3 regions of the Priestia aryabhattai genome follow, and region 3 is predicted to be linked to each of the others. Evidence: riboswitches for the same ligand, from Rfam matches in the RefSeq annotation. Region 3 holds a riboswitch; each other region holds the start of a gene.
The links. A riboswitch is a leader RNA that binds a small molecule or an ion and turns the genes downstream of it on or off. The one in region 3 is predicted to bind S-adenosylmethionine.
Positions count from the first base shown of each region.

Region 1: it holds a riboswitch for S-adenosylmethionine, as region 3 does, so the genes downstream of both, M3225_RS01795 (hypothetical protein) here and M3225_RS01025 (sulfite oxidase-like oxidoreductase) in region 3, are expected to answer to the same signal.
Region 2: it holds a riboswitch for S-adenosylmethionine, as region 3 does, so the genes downstream of both, metK (methionine adenosyltransferase) here and M3225_RS01025 (sulfite oxidase-like oxidoreductase) in region 3, are expected to answer to the same signal.

Region 1 is NZ_JAMBOQ010000001.1:341,542-347,362, forward strand. Features, by position in the region: gene pdxR (MocR-like pyridoxine biosynthesis transcription factor PdxR) at 1-454, opposite strand, end outside; gene M3225_RS01780 (GNAT family N-acetyltransferase) at 567-965, shown strand; gene alaP (alanine permease AlaP) at 1,160-2,563, opposite strand; gene M3225_RS01790 (DUF1540 domain-containing protein) at 2,866-3,024, opposite strand; gene M3225_RS01795 (hypothetical protein) at 3,124-3,462, opposite strand; SAM riboswitch class I at 3,532-3,633, opposite strand; gene M3225_RS01800 (hypothetical protein) at 3,754-4,050, shown strand; gene M3225_RS01805 (GNAT family N-acetyltransferase) at 4,063-4,509, opposite strand; gene M3225_RS01810 (hypothetical protein) at 4,589-5,029, opposite strand; gene M3225_RS01815 (glycosyltransferase family 2 protein) at 5,138-5,821, opposite strand, start outside.
Region 2 is NZ_JAMBOQ010000001.1:1,232,566-1,238,386, reverse strand. Features, by position in the region: gene M3225_RS06370 (alpha/beta hydrolase family protein) at 1-280, shown strand, start outside; gene M3225_RS06365 (DUF2584 domain-containing protein) at 336-578, shown strand; gene pckA (phosphoenolpyruvate carboxykinase (ATP)) at 613-2,202, opposite strand; SAM riboswitch class I at 2,577-2,694, shown strand; gene metK (methionine adenosyltransferase) at 2,827-4,029, shown strand; gene M3225_RS06350 (glycosyltransferase family 4 protein) at 4,061-5,206, opposite strand; gene M3225_RS06345 (phosphatase PAP2 family protein) at 5,225-5,749, opposite strand.
Region 3 is NZ_JAMBOQ010000001.1:200,750-206,570, forward strand. Features, by position in the region: gene M3225_RS01010 (molybdopterin molybdotransferase MoeA) at 275-1,540, opposite strand; gene moaC (cyclic pyranopterin monophosphate synthase MoaC) at 1,655-2,143, shown strand; gene M3225_RS01020 (MogA/MoaB family molybdenum cofactor biosynthesis protein) at 2,156-2,668, shown strand; gene M3225_RS01025 (sulfite oxidase-like oxidoreductase) at 2,702-3,364, opposite strand; SAM riboswitch class I at 3,441-3,547, opposite strand; gene M3225_RS01030 (hypothetical protein) at 3,693-4,061, opposite strand; gene M3225_RS01035 (YjgB family protein) at 4,494-5,072, shown strand; gene M3225_RS01040 (GNAT family N-acetyltransferase) at 5,100-5,735, opposite strand; gene M3225_RS01045 (hypothetical protein) at 5,704-5,821, opposite strand, start outside.

The DNA of each region.
Region 1 (5,821 bases), 140 kb from region 3:
GGAGCAGTTCTCCCTGCGGATGTCCGCTATAAAAAAGCTGGCTTTCATCATGATAAATAGCTTGCACCGTTAGCTTTTTCCACGTATTATACGGAAATTTTTCCACATTTATCTTTCCATGGCTAAAATCAATGGCAGTCGATTTCCGATCTTTTTGCGGCAGAGACACATAGACGGGAGACTGTTTTTGAGGTACTACTTCATTTTTTATCTCTTTTACAAATGCTCCTTTCCTGGCTAGTATCTCGATATAGCCCTCTGCTTCTAATTGCACATAAGCCGCTTCAACCGTATTTTGGCTAATGCTTAAATGAAGAGCTAGCTTTCGTTTAGAAGGCAGTTTTTCATGAGGCGGAATGGTACCTTTTTGAATTTGTTTCTTTATGTAGGTATAAAGCTGCATGTATAAGGGATCTGCTTTTCTTTTATTAAGCAAAGGCATTAACTCTAACATGGTGTTCTTTCCTTTCTAACTGATACTATCAAATTTACTATTTCTGACACTTACTTTCAGTTCAGTTTCTTCCTATACTGGACTATATCTTATAACTTAAGGAGATGACACAATGACCATCACTTATAAAACCAACGTCGCAATCCGTGCCCAACAAGCCGCTGAAGTGTTTGTACATTCAGGTATTAAACGTCCTGCACAAGATCTTAATCGTATTCAAAGAATGCTTGATCACGCTTCTCTTACCATTACCGCTTGGAGCGACAGCGAACTCATTGGCATAGCCAGAGCGTTAACAGATTTTAGCTACTGCTGCTATTTATCAGATTTAGCGGTCGTAAAAGACTATCAAAACCAAGGAATTGGTACACAGCTCATCAAGCATGTTCAATCAGAAATCGGCCAAGAAACCGCGCTGATTTTACTTTCCGCTCCTTCTGCTATGAACTACTATCCAAAAGTCGGCTTTCATCAAATTGATAACGGATTTAAAATTGACAGAATTCGATAGAAGCGAAGAAATGAGCTTCTCCTTTCTTTTTATCCAATAACTCATGAGTTCTCCTTTATAATTAAATAGTACAGAATAAATAGAATATTTTCTACATTATTTATACGTACCAATGGTCCCTTAAAATAAACTAAGCCTTCGCGTATAAACTGATGATAAAAAAAGACCTCTTTCCAAGAAAGAGGCCTCTTCATTTATTTCACTAGCTTTTGCTCAGTTGCAGCTGAACCTTGACTTCGTTTATGGAATCCTTTTGCGTAATACGCGATAATAAGACCGATAAACCATAATGGTCCGATGACAACTGCAATTCTTGTATCTGGATTATACGCCATGAGAACAACAACAAGCGCTAAGAACGCAAGTGATACATAAGATGTTAATGGAAATAAAGGCATTTTATATTTTAACTTTGCCTCTTCACCCTTTTTTAACGTTTTGCGATACTTAATTTGAGAAAGCAAAATAATTCCCCACGTCCAAATTGCACCGAATGTTGCAATGCTTGTTACCCACGTAAATACTTTGGCAGGCACAATATAGTTTAACGCTACTCCGACTAATAGCGCACCCGCTGATGCTAAAACAGCCTTTCCTGGTACGCCGCCTTTTGTAAGCTGACTGTATCCTTTTGGCGCTTCGCCGTGTTCTGCTAAGTTGAACAGCATACGGCCTGTACTGAAAATACCGCTGTTACAAGAAGAAAGAGCTGCTGTTAGCACCACAAAGTTAATGATACCAGCCGCCGATGGAATGCCGATTTTTTCAAATGTTAATACAAACGGACTTCCCTGTGAACCAATTTCTTGCCACGGATAAATCGACATAATGACAAATAATGCACCGACGTAGAAAATAAGAATACGCCAAAAGACAGAATCAATTGCTCTTGCTAGAGATTTTTCCGGATTTTTCACTTCTCCCGCGGTAACGCCAATCATTTCAATTCCTAAATACGCAAACATTACCATTTGCAACGACAGCAAAATACCTTTGAATCCGTTCGGGAAAAGTCCTCCGTTGTCCCATAAATTTTTGATACCGGTCGCAACGCCGCCGTTACCGATTCCAAACACAATCATCAATACGCCAACGGCAATCATTAACACAATCGCTAAAATTTTAATAAGTGCAAACCAAAATTCCAGTTCACCATATGCTTTAACAGCTAAGAAGTTAACGGTTGTCATGATGACAAGCGCTGATAACGCCCAAATCCAGTTTGGTACATCCGGATACCAATACCCCATATAAATACCAACGGCTGTAATTTCAGCCATACATGTAACAACCCATAGAAACCAGTAATTCCATCCTGTTAAATAACCAGCGAGCGGCCCTAAATAGTCACGCGCGTACTTACTAAATGAACCTGCAACAGGTTTTTGAATCGCCATTTCTCCAAGTGCTCTCATAATAAAAAACATAATCATTCCGCTAAATCCGTACGCCAATAATATTCCCGGCCCTGCTAATTTAATAGCAGATGCAGACCCAAGAAACAGTCCTACCCCTATGGCTGCTCCTAAGGACATCAGCGTCACATGTCTTTCTTCTAACCCGCGTTTCAATTCTTTTTCCTGAGTTTTCCCCTGCATAAACGTCTCCCCTTTTTCCAATCTGTCAAAACGAGATGAACACAACCTTTTTGTTAGCGCTTTCATATAAGTTCGTGCTAAAAGACAGGCTGTATATTTGTATTCTATCACCTTTCTCTCACTTTTCTTTTGTCGAAAAACAAAAAAAATATCGTATCATTTTGTTTAAACGCACAATTAAGCGTTCGCACTGCTTTTTTAATATGTATTTATTATTGCGCCTAAGTAATAGCATTTTAAAAAAATAGAAAAACGCCGACTCAACTCCGTCAGCGCATCGTTCATTTTATGAAAACTAGCATTTATCTCGCCGGTTCAAAAGTTTTACAGCCAGGTTCTTCCGTGTCAGAAACATGGTGACTACTTTCAGGACTCACAACGTAAATGGACTCTGCACTGCATTTATTTCCGGATTTCCAATACATACACTCATTCACTTCACATAATACACCTTGGGCCACTGTTATCCCTCCTTTGCTTGTCTTATCTATTTACTACCCGAAATATAATACTTCTAACATTTTCACGCAAAAAACCGCTTGTTTATCAAGCGGATCTTTTTATTGCGTGTGTTTAACATACTGTTTTTTAGCTAAATATAACTCACGACTCAGCGTGATCCGTCGTTCTCTCAAGTGCCTTAATTTAGCCTGAAATCGTTCGTTAGTTGGCTCTTCTTGAATTAAGCGATACGTAAAAGAAATATCTTCATTTAACTGTTTAAAATCTTCCCATATCTCTTGAACTAGTGCGGATTGTTTTTCTTCAAATGAACAATTTTGCTGCGTTTTTAGCGCGGCTAAAATTTCATGCTGCCACGTTTCGTCTTTTATTTCTTTTGCTAATAAGTATAAGTCTAAATAATCATCAATGCTTAACGCCGTTTGTCTATTGTTCAATGTCCTCACCTTTTCTATACAAAATGTTTCTTCGTAAGAAGAGGATTTTATCATAGAAAAAGGTTCCTCTTCTTATCTGTCAGAGCTAGGCTATGCTGGAATTAGCACCATTCAATAATTGTGGTTGCTGAGGCTTCAAAGGGCCAGTCCCTCCACCTCTCTAGATAAGAATATTTCGTTTTGGATTATTTCTGACTATTCTAATATGTTTTATAGGTTACGTCAATACTTTTTCAATAAAAAGAAAAAAGAAGTAAAATATGGTATGCTTTCATAAAGGATGGTGAGCACATGAAACGATACATGTTATCTGCTTTTTCGGGAAGCTTGCTGTTGCTTCTCAGCATTGCCTTTTCATCTACTTTCCATATTGCAATTGTCAAAACAACTGGAAGCATCGGAGGGATTATTTTAGCAGCGGCGGCTTTGGTTATGAATGCGCTTGAAGATCCCCCCTCCTCAAATAATACAGGTGGAGGTGCTGTTGAAGTACTAGATAAAGGCGCCGTTTGGGCTACTTATTTACTTTTACTTTCATTACCAAACCTCATCGCATGTATAACATCTTATGTTTTATGGACTCGCTGACATTCACCAACATTACGGACGTTTTACCACCTGCAGGCTCATTGATATTTGCTTTTCTACAAATCCAAGTTCACGATACACATGCTGTGCAAAATTCCCGGCATGGACGCTTAGTCTGATTTCACGGTACCCTTTGGCAGACAATTCATTGATCGCTTTTCGCATTAACGGCTTGGCTAGACCTTGCCCGCGGTATTCGGATAAAATATATAATTCGTAGATAAAGCCAATTTCTTCTTTTGAAAAGAAGTCGGCAGATGGCCCGGCAAGAACCCAGCCTGCGAGTTTATTTTCTTGTCTCGAGACTAAATAATAACATCCTTTTTCAAGTGCGCTATCAATTAGTTCATTTACGCGTTCAGTTGGCGGATGAAACTGCTTCATTGTTCCTTCAAACAGTGCATCAGCAGATTTCGTCCGAATTTCTTGTATTTCTTCTTCAGTAGCTTTCACAATCATTACGATCTCTCCTTTCGTTTTGCTTTTCCACATGCACAGGTGAATTCCTGCAAAAAAGTCTTCGCCTAAGCGAAGACTTTTATTTAAATTCAAAATGCTCTTGGTGATTGCCTTGTTCATCCGTCCAGTTAATCACGATGTCTAAACTTGCAGCTTTTCCAGGAACAGCAAAATTGGCATAGCGAAAACGCTGACCGCTTTTGCTTAAGTTAGACCTTTCAATAGGAGAAAACAAGCTGTATTTCGCCTTATTTTTTCCTTCGTGTCGAAAAGCTTGGACCTGTACCCGCTCTACATCTTTTCCAATGTTTTCAACGATTAACCCATATGTATGATAGACGTTATTTTTCCATTTTAGCTGATTATCTCCTGCCATACTCGCTTTTGTCAGTTCAACTGACCATTGTTCAGATGCTCTCTTCATTGGAAGCTTTTCAATAGAAAGAGCGCTAACATGAATGGTTGCAAAAGCAAGCCAAACAAAACAAAAAGTGCTGACTGTATAAATTAGTCTTTTCATAGATTTTGATCTCCTTAGAAATTTTAGTAGTAGCATCTCCTATTACCCTAAAAATTATGATATACGTTTTAACACAAAAAGCCTCTCCATTCAGGAGAAGCTTCTTAGTTAATGCATAAGCAAATCTTTTTGTTTGTCTAATGAGTGTTTCGTATATAAATCTCTTTCAATCGCATATTTAGGACGCTGTTTCACTTCGTTGAAAATCTTGCCAATGTATTCTCCGACAAGCCCTATCCCCATTAGCTGCAGGCCGCCTACAAGCCAAATCGATAAAATAAGAGACGTCCAGCCAATTTGTGTATGATCTAAATATTTTTGAATCAGCGCATAAATACCAAACGCAATACTAAAGAGAAAAGAAGCTCCTCCAAGCAGCGTTAATAATCGTATAGGCGCTACGCTAAAAGATGTAATCCCGTCAAATGCGAAAGCAAGCATTTTCTTTAGCGGATATTTTGATTCGCCCGCCGTCCGTTCTTTGCGGTCATATGTGACTTCCGTGGAGCGAAATCCTACTAATGGTACAAGGCCTCGTAAAAAGACATTTCCTTCTTTGTATTTCATGAGTTCACCAAGAGCACGTTTGCTCATGAGACGAAAATCCGCGTGATTTTGAACGAGCTGAATTCCTAGCTTATTCATAAAACGGTAAAATCCTACTGCCGTGGTTCGTTTAAAAAATGTATCGGTTTCTCTGCTGTCTCGAACACCATATACGACTTCATACCCGAGCCAATATTTTTCCACAAAAGTACGAATGACGTTGATATCATCTTGCAAATCTGCGTC
Region 2 (5,821 bases), 1.0 Mb from region 3:
GAAGCGGGTGATTGGAGGAACTCCTGCTAAATATCCTGAAAGATACGAATGGAGGACACCTTTGCATCGTGCTCATCTCGTCGAGCCGCCGGTCTTGCTCATTCATGGTTTAGAAGATAAAAACGTGTCGATTGATCATTCCTATCAGCTCGAATCCAAACTAAAAGAGTCCAATAAAAAAGTTACCAGCTGGTACTTTGAAAACTTTCCACATGCTTTTCCACCAAAAGAAAATCGAGAAACGGTGAAGAAGTTAACAAAGTGGATGAAAGCGCAATAAAAGATATGCTACGATAGAAAAAACAAGTAGAATAACAGTGAGGAGTGAGAAAAAAATGGGGATGCCACTAGAATTAAATACAATGATTGTGACAAAAGGCAACGAAAAACGTGTAACGGATAACATTTTTCAAATTGAGAAAAAAGGATATCGTTTGTATCCGTTAGATATTCCATTAAACATTCACAAAACGAAAAATGGAGAATGTATTGGAACTGCTGTTGTGCGTAAGGTAGAAATGGAGCAGGAAAAAACCATTGTCACATATGAACTGACAAAATTATATTCGACTAACTAAAAAACCGATCGTCCATAAGACGATCGGTTTTTTATTAGACTCTAGGTCCGCCTAATGTTGAAATGTCAGATGCTACATCATTAAAACGCTTGAAATTAGCTTTGAATTTAGCGGCAAGCTCAGTTGCTTTTTGGTTATAAGCTGTTGCATCGTTCCATGCTTTAGAAGGCTGAAGCACTTCATCAGGAACTCCCGGAACATGAGTTGGAATCGATAAACCAAAAATAGCATCTGTTACTGTTTCGGTATTAGCTAGTTCTCCTTCAAGAGCTGCTTGAACCATAGCTCGAGTGTAACTTAACTTCATTCGTTCACCCACACCGTATTCACCGCCGGTCCATCCAGTGTTTACAAGGTAGACATTTACATTATGTTCATCGATTTTCTTTCCTAGCATTTCTGCATAAGTTGTTGGAGCAAGAGGTAAGAAAGGCTCACCAAAGCATGTAGAGAAAGTAGCCTGCGGCGATGTTACGCCGCGTTCTGTTCCAGCTAACTTACTAGTATATCCGCTCAGAAAATGGTACATCGCTTGTTCTTTTGTAAGCTTGCTGATTGGAGGCAAGACGCCGAAGGCATCAGCAGTTAAAAAGACAATAGCTGTAGGGTGCCCAGCGACGCTTGGCAATACCGTATTATCAATAGAGTCAATTGAATAAGCGGCACGAGTATTCTCTGTTAAACTATTATCATTGTAATCTGCTACTTTCGTATTTTGATTTAACACTACATTTTCCAGTACGGCGCCGAAGCGAATTGCATTAAAAATTTGCGGTTCTTTTTCTTCAGAAAGCTGAATGCATTTCGCGTAGCAGCCTCCTTCAATATTAAATACACCAGAGCTTGACCAACCGTGCTCGTCATCTCCGATTAAACGACGATTTGCATCAGCAGAAAGCGTTGTTTTACCCGTTCCAGATAAACCAAAGAATAATGCAACGTCACCTTCTTCTCCTACGTTAGCAGAACAGTGCATGGATAGAATATTGTTTTGAGGAAGCAAGAAGTTCATCACTGAGAAAATAGATTTTTTCATTTCACCAGCGTACTCAGTTCCTCCAATTAGCACAATGCGCCGCTCTAATGAAAGAATAATGAAGGTTTCAGAATTCGTCCCGTCTGTTTCAGGATCAGCTTTGAATGTTGGAGCTGCTACAATTGTAAACGGCTTCACATCATCATTTGTTTTTTGTTCAGCTGAAGGGCGAATGAATAACTGCTGAGCGAATAGGTTGTGCCATGCAAATTCATTAACTACTTGAATTGGTAACTGATACTTTTTATCAGCTCCAGCATATCCATTAAAAACAAAAAGTTCATCCTGCTTCTTTAAGTGGGTTAAGACTTTTTTGTATAGCGCATCGAATCGCTGAGCAGAAATTGGCTGATTGACAGGTCCCCATTCAACCGTTTTTGAAGACACAGCATCGCTTACAATAAATTTATCCAAAGGAGAGCGACCTGTATATTTTCCGGTTTCGACTGACACAGCACCTGTAGAAGTCAGCGTTCCTTCGCGTCGAGCTAGAATTTTTTCAACAAGTTGTGGAACAGATAATTGGTGTTTTGTTGTTTTTAATTGAAGCAAACCATTTAATTCGATAGACATATCAACAGTACTCATGTGCACTACCTTCCTTTTTTAGCTATTATTTATTCATTAATGTTTGAAATTTATAATTAGTATAACACATTTATTTAATTATTCTATACTATTTAACTAAAAATGTTTGTGTATTATAAAAAAATGTACGTTATACCTATTTTAGACACATATATATGTGCTAGAAGCGAAAAAAGTGAAGTTATTTCAAGTGAAAGTCTCTTTTTGATCTGTCTTGTTAACCAAACTTAGTGATCATTCTTAATAAGGTGTACTATTTTGAAATTTGAGTATGTTACATTAAAACAGATTCAAACGTAAAGAGATGATTTCCATTTGAATGTTGTTGACAGTGAAGCGCTTTTTCATGTATTATATGTCCTTGAACGGATACTCTCTTATCCCGAGCTGGTGGAGGGACAGGCCCTGTGAAACCCAGCAACCATCGTCATTTTTTTGTGTGGACGATAAGGTGCTAACCTGATGCAAGGGCACAACCTTGATCGATAAGAGTGAAAGGCTTATGTAGAATTTGATACCTTTCCTCGATACAAGGAAAGGTTTTTTTATATTTTTTAACGTGTAATGAAAATAAGGGAATGAGTACCGTATCACAATGTATCGTATTTATAAGGAGGAAAACTGATGTCAACACAACGTCGTCTGTTCACGTCAGAATCTGTTACAGAGGGACATCCCGATAAAATTTGTGACCAAATTTCTGACTCAATTCTTGATGCTATCCTAGCAAAGGATCCAAATGCTCGTGTTGCTTGTGAAACAAGCGTAACAACTGGTTTAGTTTTAGTAAGTGGTGAAATTACAACTTCTACTTACGTGGATATTCCTAAAACAGTTCGTGAAACAATTAAAGGAATTGGCTATACTCGTGCAAAATACGGATTTGATGCTGAAACTTGTGCAGTATTAACATCTATCGACGAGCAGTCAGCTGATATCGCTGCTGGTGTAGACCAAGCGTTAGAAGCACGTGAAGGTCAAATGTCAGATGAAGAAATCGAAGCAATAGGAGCTGGAGACCAAGGGTTAATGTTTGGTTATGCATGTAACGAAACAAAAGAATTAATGCCTCTTCCAATTTCATTAGCTCATAAACTTGCTCGCCGTCTAACAGAAGTACGTAAAGAAGAAATTCTTCCTTACCTTCGCCCGGATGGTAAAACACAAGTAACAGTTGAATATGATGAAAACAACAAACCTGTTCGCATCGATACAATTGTTATTTCAACTCAGCATCACCCAGAAGTAACGTTAGAGCAAATTCAACGTAACTTAAAAGAATATGTTATTAATCCAGTTGTGCCAAACGAGTTAATTGATGAAAATACAAAGTATTTCATTAACCCAACAGGACGTTTCGTAATCGGCGGCCCTCAAGGAGATGCTGGTTTAACTGGTCGTAAAATTATCGTTGATACTTATGGCGGATATGCTCGTCACGGCGGCGGTGCATTCTCTGGTAAGGACGCAACAAAAGTAGACCGTTCAGCAGCTTATGCAGCTCGTTATGTTGCGAAAAACATTGTAGCAGCTGATCTTGCTGATAAGTGTGAAGTACAACTAGCATATGCAATTGGTGTTGCACAACCAGTATCTATTTCAATTGATACATTCGGTACAGGAAAAGTTTCTGAAGAAGTACTAGTAGATGTAGTACGCAAAAACTTTGACCTACGTCCAGCAGGCATCATTAAAATGCTTGATTTACGTCGCCCGATTTATAAGCAAACAGCAGCTTACGGTCACTTTGGTCGTACAGATGTGGAGCTTCCTTGGGAGTTCACAGACAAAGCTGAAACATTAAAAACTCAAGCTTTAGCTAAATAATAAAAAATCTCCGTGAAAACGGAGATTTTTTTTATGCCCATTGAATATCTTCAGCGGATTTTTCTACGACATCTTCATATTCTGAAAGCAAATGCTGAAAAATGGCATCCCATGATTGAGTAAGAGCATAGTGTCTCGCTGCATGGCCAAAGTGAAGCCGCTGGTGCAAATCATCGAGTAAACCTGTAATAGCCGAACCGAATTCTTCTAAGGAGTGAGGTTTGCAAAGGTAGCCATTTCGCCCGTGCTGAACCATCTGTTTAACTCCTCCTGCATTTGCTGCCACCACAGGAGTTCCAGAAGCAAGAGACTCCAGTACAACATTTCCGAAGGTTTCTGTTTCTGAAGGAAAAACAAACAAATCAGATGATGAATAGATATGAGCAAGTTGCTTACCTTCAAGAAAGCCTGTAAATGTCATATGCTCAGATGCTTGCTGCTGCATTTGTTCCTTTAAAGGGCCGTCTCCCACAATAACCCAGTGAATTTGATGGCGGATATGATCAGGTAGAGATCGTGCAATTTTCAGTAAAAAATCAGCGTTCTTTTCTTTAGCTAATCTTCCTACATACGTTAAAATGTAGGGTTTTTTAATATTATATTTAATACGAATATCAAAGCGGTCATAGTGGGGATGAAATAATTTGTGATTTACCCCTCGCGACCAAATAGCTACGTTGTGAAACCCTTGTTCTTCTAGCTGCTGTTTGGTCACTTCAGAGGGAGCGAATATTTTTTGCACAGGTTTATAAAACCATTTCATATATTTTTGCAGTGGTACACGCATCTTCTCAAGTTCATAGTGAGATAAATAATCATCAAAATTGGTATGATAAGAGCCGACAAGAGGAACACCTAATCTTTTTCCATAATAGGAGCCGCAAAGCCCCATTGTAAAAGGAGTGGCCAAATGAATAAGAGAAGGATTGAATTCCTGCAGCTGCTTTTTAATTTTTAGAACGTTTGGCAATGAAAAGCGGCTGTTTGGATAAAGGAAAAACGGCATGCTAGGCGAACGGTGAACATACGTTGAAAATGAACGGTCATGAGCAAATTCAGGAGCAAATACCTGGATGGGAATTTGCTTTGAATTGACATACTGAGTAAATTGATAAAGTGTTTTAGCAGCACCGTTAACTTCCGGAGCAAATGTATCCGTAAATAAAGCAATTCTCATTAGTATTCCTCCTATCAATTATGTTAAAAATATGTTCAGTGAAACAGCACCTGAAAAGATGCCCAGTATCAGGCCTACCATGACATCCGTCGGATAGTGCAGACCGAGATAAATTCTTGAAATTCCTACCGTTACTGCAAGCGGCAAAAGAACGGCAGCGAAGGCTGGATAAACAATCATAAGAGGGGTAACCAACGAAAAAATAGCTGTTGTATGCCCAGATGGAAATGAATGATCTTTTAATGGATTTTCTAATACTTTTGTATGTTTTAATTGAATATAAGGTCGTTGTCTCGGATATAGTTTTTTAGCAATGGCGACAGGAATATGACTAACGGCTAAAGAAAATGCACAAGCGTAAGCGACGGATGAAGGGTGCAGAAATAGCAGCAAGCACGCTATCACAATAGTAAACGTGGCTCCGCCGGCGTGAGTTAGTAAACGTAAAAATCTATTTAAGTGCTTTCGATCAAAATGTTGGTTTACACTTTTGAATAATCGGCATTCGGCATCGTATACATACTGAATTAACTTGGTTTTCATAGAGTCGCTCCCTTTTCAATAAATACGCCTTTATTATTCAGTTTAATCTTTAATTGTGGAGGCAGTACTAAA
Region 3 (5,821 bases):
GATGCAATGAAGCATCACTCATGAAACCTAATTACGTCATAGAAAAAACTACCTTCTCCCTAACTCTAAGGTAGTTTTTTCTATTTTTGGACTGTATATGATTTATAGTTAACATAATCACTCTTTCCGGAACACATCATAAAAGCGAGCCCTTAATACACAAGGACTCGTTCGCCTACTCATTTTCTCATTTATACACAACTGTATACATTGTTGACCTACCAGCATTTTGATTACTATTCAGACTAGAACTCTTGCATAAAAAATAGCTATTTTATACCCAAAGCGAGCTCGTGCCTTCTTTTTCAAGATGCAGCACGTTTACTTCTATTCCTTCATCATACCCATGCTCTCCTCCTGGAAGAACAATCAAGGCATTCGCAGCAGCTAGAGACGAAATAGCGCCTGACTTGTCCATGCCAACCGGCGTCACGGCAAGCTTTCCTCCTTCGTCTGAAATCTCTCCTCGCACCATTCGCGTAAATGCATTAGGCTCTTTGAAACGGCCGTTTAATACCGCTTTTGTTTTATGTAAATGAGGCAGAGGTGAATGTAAAAAGCTGCGAACAATCGGACGAACAAACAGTTCAAACCCAACATAGCAAGCAGATGGGTTTCCTGATAACCCAAACAGCAGCTGTCCATTTCGTTCTGCGACTGTTGTGACGCTTCCCGGTCGCATCGCAATTTTGTTAAACAGCACATTCGCGCCAAGCTTTTCATAAATAGCAGGTAAATAATCATAGTCCCCAACGGATACGCCGCCGGTTGTCAGTAAAATATCCACTTCTTCAAGCGCTTTTTCTACCGCTTCATAGCAGCGGTCAAAGTCATCTTCAAGTTTGCCTAAATATTTTGGAACCCCGCCGCTTCTTACGATTTGCGCGAGTGCCATATAAGAGTTACTATTGCGGATCTTCCCTGGTTCTAACGGTTCATTTACATCAAGCAGTTCGCTTCCCGTTGTTAACACCCCAACAACCGGTTGTTTGACCACAGCTACATCCGCATAGCCAAACGTAGCTAAAAAAGCTGTGACGCCCGGATTGATGCGCGTTCCTTTTGAAACCAGCACGTCTCCTTTTTTCGTTTCTTCTCCTTTTAACGCAATGTGTGCCCACTTTGAAGCCGGCCGGCTTAACGCCATATACGTCTTGCCTTCTTTTTTATACGACGTTGTTACTTCAAGCATCACAACCGCATCACACGAAGCAGGCACTTGAGCTCCTGTCATAATGCGCACCGCTTGAAACGGCTTTACTTCTTCTTCATAGACAGAACCGGCACCAATTTCACCTACCACTTCGAACTCCACAGGATGTTCACTTGATACTTCTATGCAGTCTTGTGCTCGAACCGCAAAGCCGTCATAAAGCGATTTATTAAAATGAGGCACGTTTTGATCAGCAATAATATCTTCTCCTAAATAGCGCCCGTAGCTTTCGGTGATCGATACGCGTTCGATGCTGCCTTTTCTTTTATATGTCATAACTTTTTCAATTGCTTCAGGAATTGAAATAGGTGTTCTGCTTTCTAACATAGATTCTTCACTTCCTTTATGTCTGTTCACTTTTTGCGCTATGGTGTAAAATCATAGCATATCTCACTATTTCTATCATACAACAAAATTTACTGAAAAAGGATGAAAATACCGATGTCTTCTTTTACACATTTTAATGATCAAGGCCGTGCCAATATGGTCGATATTAGCGAAAAATCTATCACTCGCCGCGTTGCAACAGCTCGTTCAAGCATACTTGTTAACAAAGAAATTCACGAAGCCATTGTAGAACATAAAATCGGAAAAGGCGACGTCCTTGCTGTCGCACAAGTAGCGGGAATCATGGCTGCAAAGCGCACGTCTGACATTATTCCGATGTGTCACCCTCTTTTATTAAAAGGCGTTAACCTTTCATTTGACTGGGACACAAGCAATGATCAATACCGTTTATTAATAGAAGCAACTGTTAAAACAGAAGGCTCAACGGGCGTTGAAATGGAAGCTTTAACCGCCGCTTCTGCCTGTGCATTAACTGTCTATGATATGTGCAAAGCCATTGATAAAGGGATGATTATCGGCGAAACGTATTTACTTGAAAAATCAGGCGGCAAAAACGGTGACTATAAGCGCACGGAAGCTTAAAGGAGGGACGAAATGAGCGTACACGAACATAAATCCAAAGCAACTCAGCCCGTTCGCTGTAAAGTCATTACGGTATCAGATACACGCACAACAGAAACTGATAAAAGCGGCACGCTGATGATTGAACTTCTAAAAGAACATGACATGCAAGTAGCTTCATACGAAATTGTAAAAGACGACCAAACGTCGATTCAACAAGCCATACTTGCCGGATGCAGTGATGACAGCATTGACGTTGTCCTCACAAACGGCGGGACGGGCATCACAAAACGAGACGTCACGATTGAAGCCGTTCAAGCGCTGATTCATAAAGAAATCGTTGGATTTGGCGAACTGTTTCGCATGCTGAGCTACACTGAAGACATTGGCAGCGCAGCAATTATGAGCCGAGCAATTGCCGGAACGATTAACGAAAAAGCCGTTTTTTCTACACCGGGATCAAGCGGTGCTGTTCGTCTAGCCATGACCAAACTGATTTTGCCCGAACTTCGTCACGTTGTGTGGGAATTAAACCGCCAGCGTTAACAAAATGCCTATGCACACGCATAGGCATTTTCATTAATCATAGTCTTTATGTACCCACTCATCTTCTGGAATGCCTAAATCTTCTCCAGAAAAACGCTCTTCTTTAAACGGATCTCCTCTAAGATGAAAGCCGTTTTGCTCCCAAAAGCCAGGATGGTTTTCATCAATAGCTTCAAAGCCTCGAAGCCATTTAACACTTTTCCAAAAGTACAAATGCGGAACAATCAATCTTAACGGATACCCATGCTTAGCCGTAAGCGGCTCTCCGTTAAAGGAATGAGCTAGAAGAATATCGTCTCTGAGTAAATCTTTCACCTCAATGTTTGACGTATAATCATTGTCTCCGTGCAGCATGATGTATTTACTTTTTAACTCCACGCCAATTGCTTTTAAAAAATCTGTAAACAACACGCCCGTAAATTCATTATCAAACCTTGTCCATCTCGTCACGCAGTGAATATCACATTTTACCGTCGTTTGCGGCATGTCCAATATATCTTGATATGAAAGGGTCACTTCCTTGTTTACTAATCCGAATACTCGAAGCGTCCACTCCTCTAAGTTATACTCCGGCACGTCGCCTTCATGTAAAATGGGAAAGCGCTCCGTCACTACTTGCCCCGGAGGCACTCGTCCTTCATACTTTGGATCGATTTCCGGTGTTTTCATTCGTTTAATACGGTCTGCTTTGTTCAAATGTATCACCTCGTTGTTTTTTCTACATAAAAAGCCCTTCCTTAAACAGATAAGGAAGAGCTTCGTTTCAGCTTCTTCCTTATCTCTAAGAGCAATACGCTCTTAAGGATTTGGCACCATTCTGTCATAAACAGCGGTTGCCGGGTTTCACAGGGCCAGTCCCTCCACCTCTCTTGATAAGGAAACGAATTGTATTTGTTTTATGCAATAAAGTCAGTATTAAGCTTTTTGTCATAATTGTCAATATTATTTTTCTTTTTCACATAAAAAACTTTAAAAGCAGATAGGATTATAAGGTTTTTTTCTATCAAAACACAAGTCAAGGCTTTTATTCTTTTCCTTCAATCATGGTATACTTCCTAGCAAAGCGCTTATAGTAGCTTTGCTGATTCTCTTGTACATTGTTAAAAACAAGTCGATTATGATCAATATCTTTTTCTTTTAGCACATAGCCTTTTTCATTCATCAGCTTAATATATCCATCTAAATGACCTTTTTTCACCATATAGTGAAGGGCATCATCTCGATCCGTAGTCTTTGCTAAATCTTGACTTCCCACTTCTAATTTATCTACGGCTTTCGCTGTTTGAATAGGACGGTAGTCTCCAAACACCTTCTCCCAATTTAATAGCAGCAGCGCGCCGGAGACTATTATGGATGCTCCAGCGGCGATAGTTAGTACAAATCGTTTTGACACTTCTTTCTCTCCTTTACATTCTTTTTCTTCTATTTAATACAACAGCTTGCCCCAAACTTGTTTTTACACCAAGTCCTAGATACACAGCTACAATATATTTTATATTTTTAACAAATACTTGAGTTATTGTATCATACTTACATTTTTCATTTACTTTTTTATAAAAAATTAGAATCCTCCCTATATTACGTTTTTTACATAATAAAGGAATATAAACCAATCTTTTCACCTATGATAAATGAATCGTTTTTTACTTTTTACTTCGCCTGACGTTTACATTCTAAAAGGCGTGTTAAAGTATATATATATCAGTTACCAACTCAACTAAGACTCCTTGACTATTCCCCCAAGGGTTTACCTAAGCGTCTGCTACCTACCTGCTCTTTAGGTAGGTCGGAGTTGCTAAATCGATATATATAGGAGGAAAAGATTATGAAAATGAAACAACGATTATCAAAATTAGCAGCTACTGCAACCATTACAGGAATTGCTGCGTTTGGATTTGCTCCTGTTGCTCAGTTTGATACACCAGCACATGCAGCTACATCCCAAGAAACAAGCAGTCAAACAGCTGTAAAAAACATTAATGAAATTTATAATGCGGCGGTGCAAGGAGAAGTGCCACGCTTAACAGCAGACTTAAAAATTGGTAAAAGCCTGCGTCAAGATGTTCGAGATCAGTTCGGTCCTCCGCCTGAAGGTTCATCAAACAACTTTGACTACTATCATGCGGAAATGGGCCACCCTGGATATGCATTTGGATATGACCAAAATAACGTAATTAACGAAATCCGCTATTTTGGTACAAATGTAGAGCGCCAAACAAATTTAGGATCCATTACGCAAGCTAACTTAAAGAAAGAATTAGGTCAGCCGAACTTTACAAGTAAAGTAAAAGGTGATGGTACTACTCAAACGAAGTACACGTATCATGCCGGCGCCTATGATCTTGAATTTATTTTTGATGATGCAAAAACGTTAAATCACGTAAACTTAGTTGCAAAACCTTAAGTAATAGAAAAAGTAGCAGACAGTCTGCTACTTTTTTTCATGAAATAAAACTAGTGCTGAATCAGCTACGTGTTCATAGCCAATATCCATGTAAATCTTATTAGACGTAGGGTTTGTAATGTCTGTGTATAAGCTTGTTGTTTGAAAAACGCTGTCTAGCATGAGCTGAGAAAGCATAGACACACAGCTTGATGCATAGCCTTTTTTACGTTCTTCCCGAGGCGTATACACAAAGTTAATCGTGATGTTATGCGCTGTTGGACGCGCGGCATTGGCTATGGATAGGTACTTTCCGCTCACTTCCCATAGAAATAACTGTCCTGCTTCAATAAAAGTTTCTCCTGTTTTGGCAGCTTGCTCTTTTGATACAGGCTCTCCAATAATATCCATAAACCTCCAAATCCACTCCATTACTAGCGAAAGGTGCTCCAACCTTGCTTTTACTAGAACTCCGTCAGTGTCTGCTGTTTTTTTCACTTTGTCTAGCCGATAAATGCGCTGATCGATTTTTAAAGAAACTTCTTGATTTTTTAGAGCTGCTAGTTGTTGAGAAAGATATAAAACCGTTTGTCTTTCTCCAACCAAACCGGGTATTTCGATTTCTTGTAATAGCTTCGCCACTTCGTTCAGTTCACAATCCGTTAGCTGTTGGATTTGAGACAAAATGATTTGCTGAGGGGTGCGTTTGCAGCAAAACAAACGCAGCACGGCTGCTATCTTTTAAAATAACGCCCATAAAATTCGGTTTG